4 regions of the Streptomyces sp. NPDC001852 genome follow, and region 4 is predicted to be linked to each of the others. Evidence: riboswitches for the same ligand, from Rfam matches in the RefSeq annotation. Region 4 holds a riboswitch; each other region holds the start of a gene.
What was found. Region 4 has a riboswitch for cyclic di-AMP ahead of ACFYZB_RS29885 (transglycosylase SLT domain-containing protein). Riboswitches for the same ligand answer to the same signal wherever they lie in the genome.
Positions count from the first base shown of each region.

Region 1: linked by a shared signal. The riboswitch ahead of ACFYZB_RS36755 (M23 family metallopeptidase) and the one ahead of ACFYZB_RS29885 (transglycosylase SLT domain-containing protein) in region 4 are both predicted to bind cyclic di-AMP.
Region 2: linked by a shared signal. The riboswitch ahead of ACFYZB_RS17650 (NlpC/P60 family protein) and the one ahead of ACFYZB_RS29885 (transglycosylase SLT domain-containing protein) in region 4 are both predicted to bind cyclic di-AMP.
Region 3: linked by a shared signal. The riboswitch ahead of ACFYZB_RS05655 (transglycosylase family protein) and the one ahead of ACFYZB_RS29885 (transglycosylase SLT domain-containing protein) in region 4 are both predicted to bind cyclic di-AMP.

Region 1 is NZ_JBIATN010000029.1:102,201-104,390, forward strand. Features, by position in the region: gene ACFYZB_RS36745 (dihydrofolate reductase family protein) at 1-648, shown strand, start outside; tRNA gene ACFYZB_RS36750 (tRNA-Met) at 715-788, opposite strand; cyclic di-AMP (ydaO/yuaA leader) riboswitch at 1,088-1,237, shown strand; gene ACFYZB_RS36755 (M23 family metallopeptidase) at 1,245-2,190, shown strand, end outside.
Region 2 is NZ_JBIATN010000009.1:137,554-139,743, forward strand. Features, by position in the region: gene pcrA (DNA helicase PcrA) at 1-947, opposite strand, end outside; cyclic di-AMP (ydaO/yuaA leader) riboswitch at 1,160-1,329, shown strand; gene ACFYZB_RS17650 (NlpC/P60 family protein) at 1,337-2,190, shown strand, end outside.
Region 3 is NZ_JBIATN010000003.1:68,543-70,732, reverse strand. Features, by position in the region: gene ACFYZB_RS05660 (transglycosylase family protein) at 1-657, shown strand, start outside; cyclic di-AMP (ydaO/yuaA leader) riboswitch at 841-1,013, shown strand; gene ACFYZB_RS05655 (transglycosylase family protein) at 1,018-1,704, shown strand; gene eno (phosphopyruvate hydratase) at 2,059-2,190, shown strand, end outside.
Region 4 is NZ_JBIATN010000020.1:9,111-11,300, forward strand. Features, by position in the region: gene ACFYZB_RS29880 (polyprenyl synthetase family protein) at 1-743, opposite strand, end outside; cyclic di-AMP (ydaO/yuaA leader) riboswitch at 1,265-1,447, shown strand; gene ACFYZB_RS29885 (transglycosylase SLT domain-containing protein) at 1,452-1,946, shown strand; gene ACFYZB_RS29890 (HAD family hydrolase) at 2,059-2,190, opposite strand, start outside.

The sequences.
Region 1 (2,190 bases), on a different contig from region 4:
CAGCTGCTGCAGCTGGGCCTCGCCGACGAGCTCCAGCTGGTCCTCGCGCCCCTGTTCGTCGGCGACCCCGGCGCGCCCCGCCTGTTCGGCCCCGGCGGCTACCAGGCCGGCCGGCTGCGCCTGACCGAGACCCGCCGCATCGAGGACGTGGTCCTCATGCGCTACGAGCCCACGGCCCCCGGCACGGGCGCGGTCGCCACCGCCGCCGACCGTCACTGGCTGCGGACCGCCTGCGAGCTCGCCGCCCAGTGCCCGCCGTCCACGACGGCGTTCAGCGTCGGCGCGGTGGTGGTCGGGGCCGACGGCACGGAGCTGGCCCGTGGCCACTCCCGGGAGGGCGGGGATCCAGTGGTCCACGCGGAGGAGGCCGCGCTGGCGAAGATCGACCCGGCGGATCCCCGGCTGGGCGGCGCCACCGTCTACAGCAGCCTGGAGCCCTGCGCCCGGCGGGCCTCGCGGCCCGCGCCCTGTGCCGAGCTGATTCTCCGGGCGGGGGTGCGCAGGGTGGTCACGGCGTGGCAGGAGCCGGACACGTTCGTGGCGGGGGCCGATGGGACGGGGGTCCTGGTCGAGGGAGGTGCCGAGGTGGTCGTACTGCCTGAGCTCGCGGGACTCGCCAAGGCGCCGAACAGGCACCTGCTGGGCTGAGGCCCGGCCGGGCCGGAAAACACTCAGGGCCTGGAATCCAGTGGATTCCAGGCCCTGAGCCTTCAGTAGCGGGGACAGGATTTGAACCTGCGACCTCTGGGTTATGAGCCCAGCGAGCTACCGAGCTGCTCCACCCCGCGTCGTTGTGACTCCAGAGTACCCCATGCTCAGGGCGGCATGCACACCGCTTTCCCCGGGTGGTTGATCGTCTTCACGGAGGGTGACCGGACGACCGCCCTCCGCATAACATCTGAGACACCATCAAAAACGCCGACGCTCATGAACCATGGCCAACTCGCCCGATTTGCAGTGCTCCTGCCCTATTGGTCCACGGTCGAAAAGGTTAATGATCAAGCCGAACGGCTTGGAAAGTGACTCTCAGGTCTATTAACGTTCGATAACGCAGCGCGGTCGTCCCAGCCGTCACAAGAGGCGGCTCCGTGCGCACGCGCCGAATCCCGCGAGGGAACCGGGGAACCACCACCTTTGGGGTGAATCGCGCGAATGCCACAGTTGGTATACGCGCGTAGGAGACCTTCCTGCTCCGAACCCGTCAGCTAACCCGGTAGGCGGCGGAAGGAAAGGAGTACGCCCGAGTGGCGTCCAACCGGCCCGCCCCAGAAGCCCCGTTCGTGCCCTCGCAAGCCCAGCCGGAGACCTTCGGCTACGGCGCCTACCGCGCCGAGGAGGGGCCCTGGGAGGAGTGGAACCCCACCGAGGACTCCGTCGCCGCGGCCCGTGGCCGGCACCGCGTCGCCAAGCAGCGCGGCGGCTTCGCGCGCAGCTCCACCGTCCTCGGCGTCGGCGTGATGGCCGCGGTCGGCGCGGGCGGCATGGCCAGCGCCAACACCGGCAAGCCGCCGGTCTCCATATCCCTGCCGGACCTGGACTCCGTCGAGCACATCTTCGGCGGCGGCTCCTCCGACGCGCACCAGGCCACCGCCACCGGCCTCAGCAAGGTCGGCGTGAGCACCGACAGCGCCGACAGCAGCAACGCCGGCGAGGCCCTGCGCAACCGGATCATGGCCCAGGCCGAGCAGCAGAAGGGCCAGGCGAACAGCAAGGTCACCGCCGCCGCGATCGCCGCGGCCGACCAGCAGACCGCCGACGCCGCCGCCAAGGCGGAGAAGGAGGCCGCCGCCAAGGCCGCCGACGCCAAGCAGCAGGCGGAGGCCGACGCCAAGAAGGCCGCCGAGGTCAAGCGGCTGGCCGAGGAGTACACGCTGCCGGTCGTCTCGTACACGATCACCGGCACCTTCGGGCAGCCCGGCGCCATGTGGTCCTCCGGCTACCACACCGGCCTCGACTTCGCCGCCCCGACCGGCACCCTCATCAAGGCCGTGCACAGCGGCACGGTCACCCAGGCCGGCTGGGCCGGCGCCTACGGCTACCGCACCGTCATCACCCTGGACGACGGCACCGAGCTCTGGTTCTGCCACCAGTCCTCGATCAACGTCTCCGTCGGCCAGAAGGTCTCCACCGGTCAGGTCATCGGCCGGGTCGGCGCCACCGGCAACGTCACCGGCCCGCACCTGCACCTGG
Region 2 (2,190 bases), on a different contig from region 4:
TCGCCGGGCGGGGTGTCGCCCTCCTCGGCGGAGCGCTCCCCGGTGCCGACGAGCTCCCTCACCAGCGCGTACTGGGCGTGGTTGGTGTCCTGGTACTCGTCGACGAGGACGTGCCGGAAGCGGCGGCGGTAGTGCTCGGCCACGTCCGGGAAGGCACGCAGCAGGTTCACCGTCGTCATGATCAGGTCGTCGAAGTCGAGCGCGTTGGCCTCGCGCAGCCGCGACTGGTAGAGCGCGTAAGCCTGGGCGAGGGTCTTCTCGAAGCCGTCGGTGGCCTGGGCGGCGAAGTCCTCCTCGTCGATCAGCTCGTTCTTCAGGTTGCTGATCTTCGCGCTGAACGACTTCGGCGGGAAGCGCTTGGGGTCGAGGTCCAGATCGCGGCAGACCAGCGCCATCAGGCGCTTGCTGTCGGCGGCGTCGTAGATCGAGAACGACGACGTGAAGCCGAGCTTCTTCGACTCGCGGCGCAGGATGCGCACGCACGCGCTGTGGAAGGTCATCACCCACATCGCGTTCGCGCGCGGGCCGACGAGGTGCTCGACGCGCTCCTTCATCTCGCCCGCGGCCTTGTTGGTGAAGGTGATCGCGAGGACCTGGCCAGGGTGCACGTGCCGCTCGGCGAGCAGGTGGGCGATGCGGTGGGTGAGCACGCGGGTCTTGCCCGAGCCGGCGCCGGCGACGATGAGCAGCGGGGAGCCGGCGTGCACGACCGCGGCGCGCTGGTTGTCGTTCAGCCCCTCCAGCAGTGCCGCCGCGTCGAGCGCGGGGCGCGGGGCGCCGTCGCGGTAGTAGGCGTCCCGGTCCGGCGGCACGTCGAACTTCCCGCCGAACAGATCGTCCGGAAGCGGCTCCGGAGCGTGATCGTCCTCGGGCGGCGGATGTTCCTCCTCGTGCCCGCGAGGGGGCTGGAGGTCCGCCAGGAAGCTGTCGTCAAAGAGGCTGCTCATCGCTCTACGAGTCTAGGGCGCCCCACCGACAACCGTTCGCCGTCCCAGAAACCGACCGGCGCGGGCCAATGCGGAAAACCTTCCTTACGCTGCGGAATCACCCGATGACGCAGACGCGATTCCGGGCTCAGATCACGAAAATGTATCGGACATATCACGCACCAACCTTCACACTAGTCACACCAGTTGGCTAGGTTGCCGTCAGGCCGCGTGCGCGGCCTCCGCCGAGTCCGGCGCGCCCGCATGGCGCCCGGAGCCGGGGACCCACCGACTTTGGGGTGAATCGGCCGGCTCCCACCCGGGACGCCACCGTAGGGCAACCCTTCCGAACCACCGCCCGAACCCGACAGCTAACCCGGTAGGCGGCCCATTGGAAGGAGTCGCCTCCCTTGGCGTCGCACCGCAAGCCGCGCCCCGGCGGGACCATCGGAACGGGCCTTCGCACCCCCGCCCTCGCCACCGCCGCCCTCACCTCCATGGCCGTGCTCTCGCAGACCGCCGAGGCCGCCCCGAGTACCGATCACGCCAAGCCGAGCCTGGAGGAGGTCGAGAAGAAGGTCGACGACCTCTACCGCCAGGCGGAGTCGGCGACCGAGAAGTACGACGCGGCCAAGGAGCGGTCCGTCAGACAGCGGGGCCGCGTCGACGCCCTGCGCGACGACCTCGCCCGGCGCACGGCACGCCTCAACAAGGCCCGCGAAGAACTGGGTTCCTTCGCCGCGGCCCAGTACCGCACCGGCACCGCCGCTCCCGACACGGCCACCTTCCTGCTGGCGAACGACCCGCAGGACTACTTCGACCAGACGCAGCTGATGAACCGGCTGACCTCGCGGGAGAAGAGCGCGGTCGACGACTACATCGGCGAGCAGGCCGCAACCATGAAGAAGCGGCGGGAGGCCGCGGAGAGCCTGCAGACGCTAACCGACTCACAGCACGACCTGCAGACCGCCAAGTCCACCGTCCAGCAGAAGCTGGCCTCGGCGCGCGAGCTGCTGTCGCAGCTGACGGCCCAGGAGAAGGCCCGGCTGGCCGCCATCGAGCGGGAGCAGCAGCAGGAGGCGGCGCGCAAGGCGGCCGAGCTGGCGAAGCAACAGGCGGCCCAGCAGCAGGCCGGCTCGTCGTCGTCCTCGGGCACCGGCTCCGGCTCCGGCTCGACGGGCTCCGGCTCGACCGGATCCACGGCGTCCGGCTCGTACGACACGAAGGCCGAGAAGGCGATCGCCTTCGCCCGCGCGCAGATCGG
Region 3 (2,190 bases), on a different contig from region 4:
GACGGGTCGAGTGGTGCGTCCGGCTCGGCCGACGGCTCCGACTCGTCCGGTCTGCCGGATTCGTCCGCGTCCGACTCCGGTTCGAGTTCGGGCTCGGACTCCGGCTCCCAGACCGCCTCCGGTTCGGCCTCCTCCGGCTCCCCCTCGGACTCGAGCGCCACGCCGGCCCCGAGCCCGAGCAAGGACGCCACCGGGACCCCCGCTGCGACCGGCGGCCCCACCGGAACCGGCACCCCCAAGTCCGACAAGACCGACAAGTCCGGCTCGTATGACAGTGGAAGCCCTCAGGGGGGCGGTAGCTCTCCCGCGGCGACACCCGGTACCGACAACTCGGACAATCAGCAGCAGAGTGCCGGTTCTTGGAGCCTGATCGACACCGGCGCACTCGGCAGTGGCGGACGCCACCGCGGCGACAGTGCGGACGAAAGCGTGACAAACGGTCAGAACGCCACCTCTTCCGGCCGTCATGCCGTTCATGGGCCGGCCACCTACACCGTCCACGAGGGCGACTCCCTCGCCTCCATCGCCGACTCCCTTGGTGTCGACGGCGGGTGGCACGCGCTCTATGAGGCCAACAAGAAGGTCATCGGCGCCGACCCCGACCACATCACCGCCGGTCAGACCCTGAAAATCCATGCCGAAAACGGCGAGGGCTAGCGGGAGTTGACGCCCCACTTCGCGGCTGATGTCCGGTTTGGCGAAAGTGTGGGATGAGTCTCAGAAGCCCTGATCGTCTTTGAAATTCCGTCGATCGCATGTCTACGGTCAGGACCGCTCGTCACCACGAGCCCCGGGACTCGCAACGCCGAATCCTGCCAGCGGGTTGCCCGGGAACAGTCGTCGCGTCAAGCGCCGTAGGCAGGAGCGGGGGACCCAAGGTAGGCGCCGGGCCCAGCGGTTGACGCTGGACCGGCTAGGGGTGAAGCCGCGCCTCGCGAGAGCGAGCGTGCGGCCGGGCAACTCAACCGGCCCGAACCCGACAGCTCACCTCGCAGGCGTCGGTGAGGGGATCGATCCATGCTGTTTTCCGGCAAGGGCAAGCACCGTCGTCCGTCCAAGGCCGTCCGCGCCATCACGCTCGCCGGTGTCACCGGCGCCGCCGTCGCCGCCCCGCTGATGGCGGCCGGCAACGCCTCCGCCGCCACCGCCTCCGAGTGGGACGCGGTCGCCCAGTGCGAGTCGGGCGGCAACTGGTCCATCAACACCGGCAACGGCTTCTACGGCGGTCTGCAGTTCACCAACTCCACCTGGGCCGCGTACGGCGGCACCGCCTACGCCGCGCGTGCCGACCTCGCCACCAAGGCGCAGCAGATAGCCGTCGCCGAGAAGGTCCTCGCGGGTCAGGGCAAGGGCGCCTGGCCGGTCTGCGGCACGGGCCTGTCCTCCGCCGCCTACAGCGGCTCGGCCCCGACCGCCTCGACGAAGTCCGCGCCGAGCACGAGCACCCGCTCCACCGACCAGCAGGCCGCCACCCGCTCCACCACGCGCACGGCCCCGAAGGCGAGCAAGACCGTCACCACCCCGACCGGCAAGAAGGTCAAGAAGGGCGACGGCGAGTACAAGGTCGTCACGGGCGACACCCTCAGCGCCATCGCCGAGAAGCACCACGTGGCCGGCGGCTGGCAGAAGCTGTTCCAGCTGAACAAGGACATCGTCCAGGACGCGAACCTCATCTACCCGGGCCAGCAGCTGCACCTGAAGTGACACCCGGCTCCGAACGGACCCACAGTGCCCTCACATCCCCGGCCCGCACACTGAAGGCCTCGTGAGGGCCACCCCCGTCCCCACGGGCTCCCCGCCCCGGCGCGTGTTCCCCCGTACGCGCCGGGGCGGGGTCTTTTTCTGCCCCTTTCCCGAGGGCCTCCGCCCCCTTTTCTTCGTGCCTCGTACACCCACCCTTTGTTCCGCTGGTGAACAATGGGTACCGTCTGCGTGTCCCTCCCCGTCCACGGGACGGTCGGTCGGTGGCCGGCGCCCCCGGGACGGTTAGGCTCTAGGCGCAAGGCACAGCCGTAAGGCACACAGCCCCGTACTTCCAGCGTCACATCCAAGAAGGAGATGCTCGTGCCGTCCATCGACGTCGTCGTAGCCCGGGAAATCCTGGACTCCCGAGGCAACCCCACGGTCGAGGTCGAGGTCGGCCTCGACGACGGCAGCACGGGTCGTGCCGCCGTCCCGTCCGGCGCCTCC
Region 4 (2,190 bases):
GGCAGGGTGGGGATGCCCTCGCGCAGGTCGGTGCCCGGGGTCTTGCCGGACTCGTGCGAGTCGGAGGCGATGTCGAGGACGTCGTCGGCGAGCTGGAAGGCGACCCCGAGCCGCTCTCCGTACTGGGTGAGCACGTCGACGACCGTCTCGTCGGCGCCGGACATCATCGCGCCGAACCGGCACGACACGGCCACCAGCGAGCCCGTCTTGCCGCCGAGCACGTCCAGGTAGTGCTCGACCGGGTCACGGCCGTCGGAGGGACCGGCGGTCTCCAGGATCTGGCCGGTGACCAGCCGCTCGAAGGCGAGAGCCTGCACCCGGACCGCCTCGGGACCGAGGTCGGCGAGGATCTGGGAGGCGCGGGCGAAGAGGAAGTCGCCGGTGAGGACCGCGACGGAGTTCCCCCAGCGGGTGTTGGCGCTGTCCACGCCGCGCCGCACGGCCGCCTCGTCCATGACGTCGTCGTGGTACAGCGTGGCGAGGTGGGTCAGCTCCACGACCACGGCGGAGGGCACGATGCCCGGCGCGTAGGGGTCGCCGAACTGGGCCGCGAGCATCACGAGCAGCGGCCGGAACCGCTTCCCGCCGGCTCGTACGAGGTGCTGCGCGGCCTCCGTGATGAACGGGACCTCGCTCTTGGTGGCCTCGAGCAAGCCTTCCTCGACAGCCGCCAATCCGGCCTGGACATCGGCTTCCAGAGCCTGGTCCCGCACGCTCAGCCCGAACGGCCCGACGACGGTCACGAGGGGTCTCCTGTCTGCTGGTGTCTGCTGGCGATTACACGGTTTGTCGATAGGTCGCTGCCCTCACTCAAGTCAGCGTATCCGGTCCTGTTTCGATCACCGATAGCGCCCACCGGTCCAGCCCGGGCGGTATCGGATCACGGCCGGTATGTTTTTGATCAAGTGATAAGAACGGACATTTATCGACTTAATAGGAATACACGCACTTTGGTCCCGCCGCGGCTTCCGCCACAGGTTCCCTCACCCGCCCGAGCCGCCCGAATCCCTCATGCCCGATTTGAAATACTTTGTTATTTCGTGAGTTGGGTCACGTGCCACCTCCGGCACCGAGGCCCGTCAGGCCACCTTCCCCCCTTGACCCATCCGCGAGTTGAGGGTTGGCAAACGCAAAGGATCAAGTACCACATACGGCACAGACCAAGGTCAAATCGTGCATTGTGTGAATCCACCACTTGTTCCCGACATGTGCTCTCGCATACGTTCCGGGCCGTCGGGCGGACGCCGAATCCTGCCGCCGCCCGCGTGACCCATCGACGAACTCATTCGTACGGCAGGAGCGGGGGACCCAGGTAAGTCCGCCGGACCGGTCGGCACACGCCGCACCGGGACGGCTCGGGGTGAAGCCATGCCTTCTCGCGAAGGCACGGCCGGGCACCTCCCCGCCCGAACCCGACAGCTCACCTCGCAGGCGACGGAGAGGACTTCCCCATGCCTGCTGCCGCTCAGCACCACCGCCGCCCCCGCGCCAACCGTCTCGCCCGCGTCCTCGCCGTCGCCGGCACCGGTGCCGCCGTCCTCGCCCTGCCGCTCATCGGCGCCACCAGCGCCTCCGCGGCCACCGTCACGACCACCAAGACGGCCTCCACCACCCCGGCCGGGTACCCGAACAACCTCGACGGCTGGATCCGCGAGTCCCTCGCGATCATGGCCCAGAAGGGCATCCCCGGCTCCTACAACGGCATTTACCGCAATGTCATGCGGGAGTCGTCCGGCAACCCGTACGCCATCAACCTCTGGGACTCCAACGCCGCCAAGGGCATCCCGTCCAAGGGCCTGCTCCAGGTGATCGACCCGACCTTCAACGCGTACCACGTGGCCGGAACCGCCTTCAACCCGTACGACCCGGTCGCCAACATCACCGCGGCCTGCAACTACGCCGCCGCGCGGTACGGGTCGATCGACAACGTGTTCAGCGCGTACTGACAGTCCCGCTGACCGGCACGGCATCGGCCGCCCGGCGTGTGCCCACACCTGACGGAGGGCACCCCGGGCGGCCGTCGCGCCTCCCGCGGGCGGTCGCCTACTGATGTGCCGGTCAGTCGGTCGGGAACAGTCTTTCGAGGACGACGGCGATGCCGTCGTCCTCGTTCGACAGCGTGATCTCGTCGGCCACCGCCTTGAGTTCGGGATGCGCGTCGGCCATGGCGACGCCGCGTCCGGCCCAGTC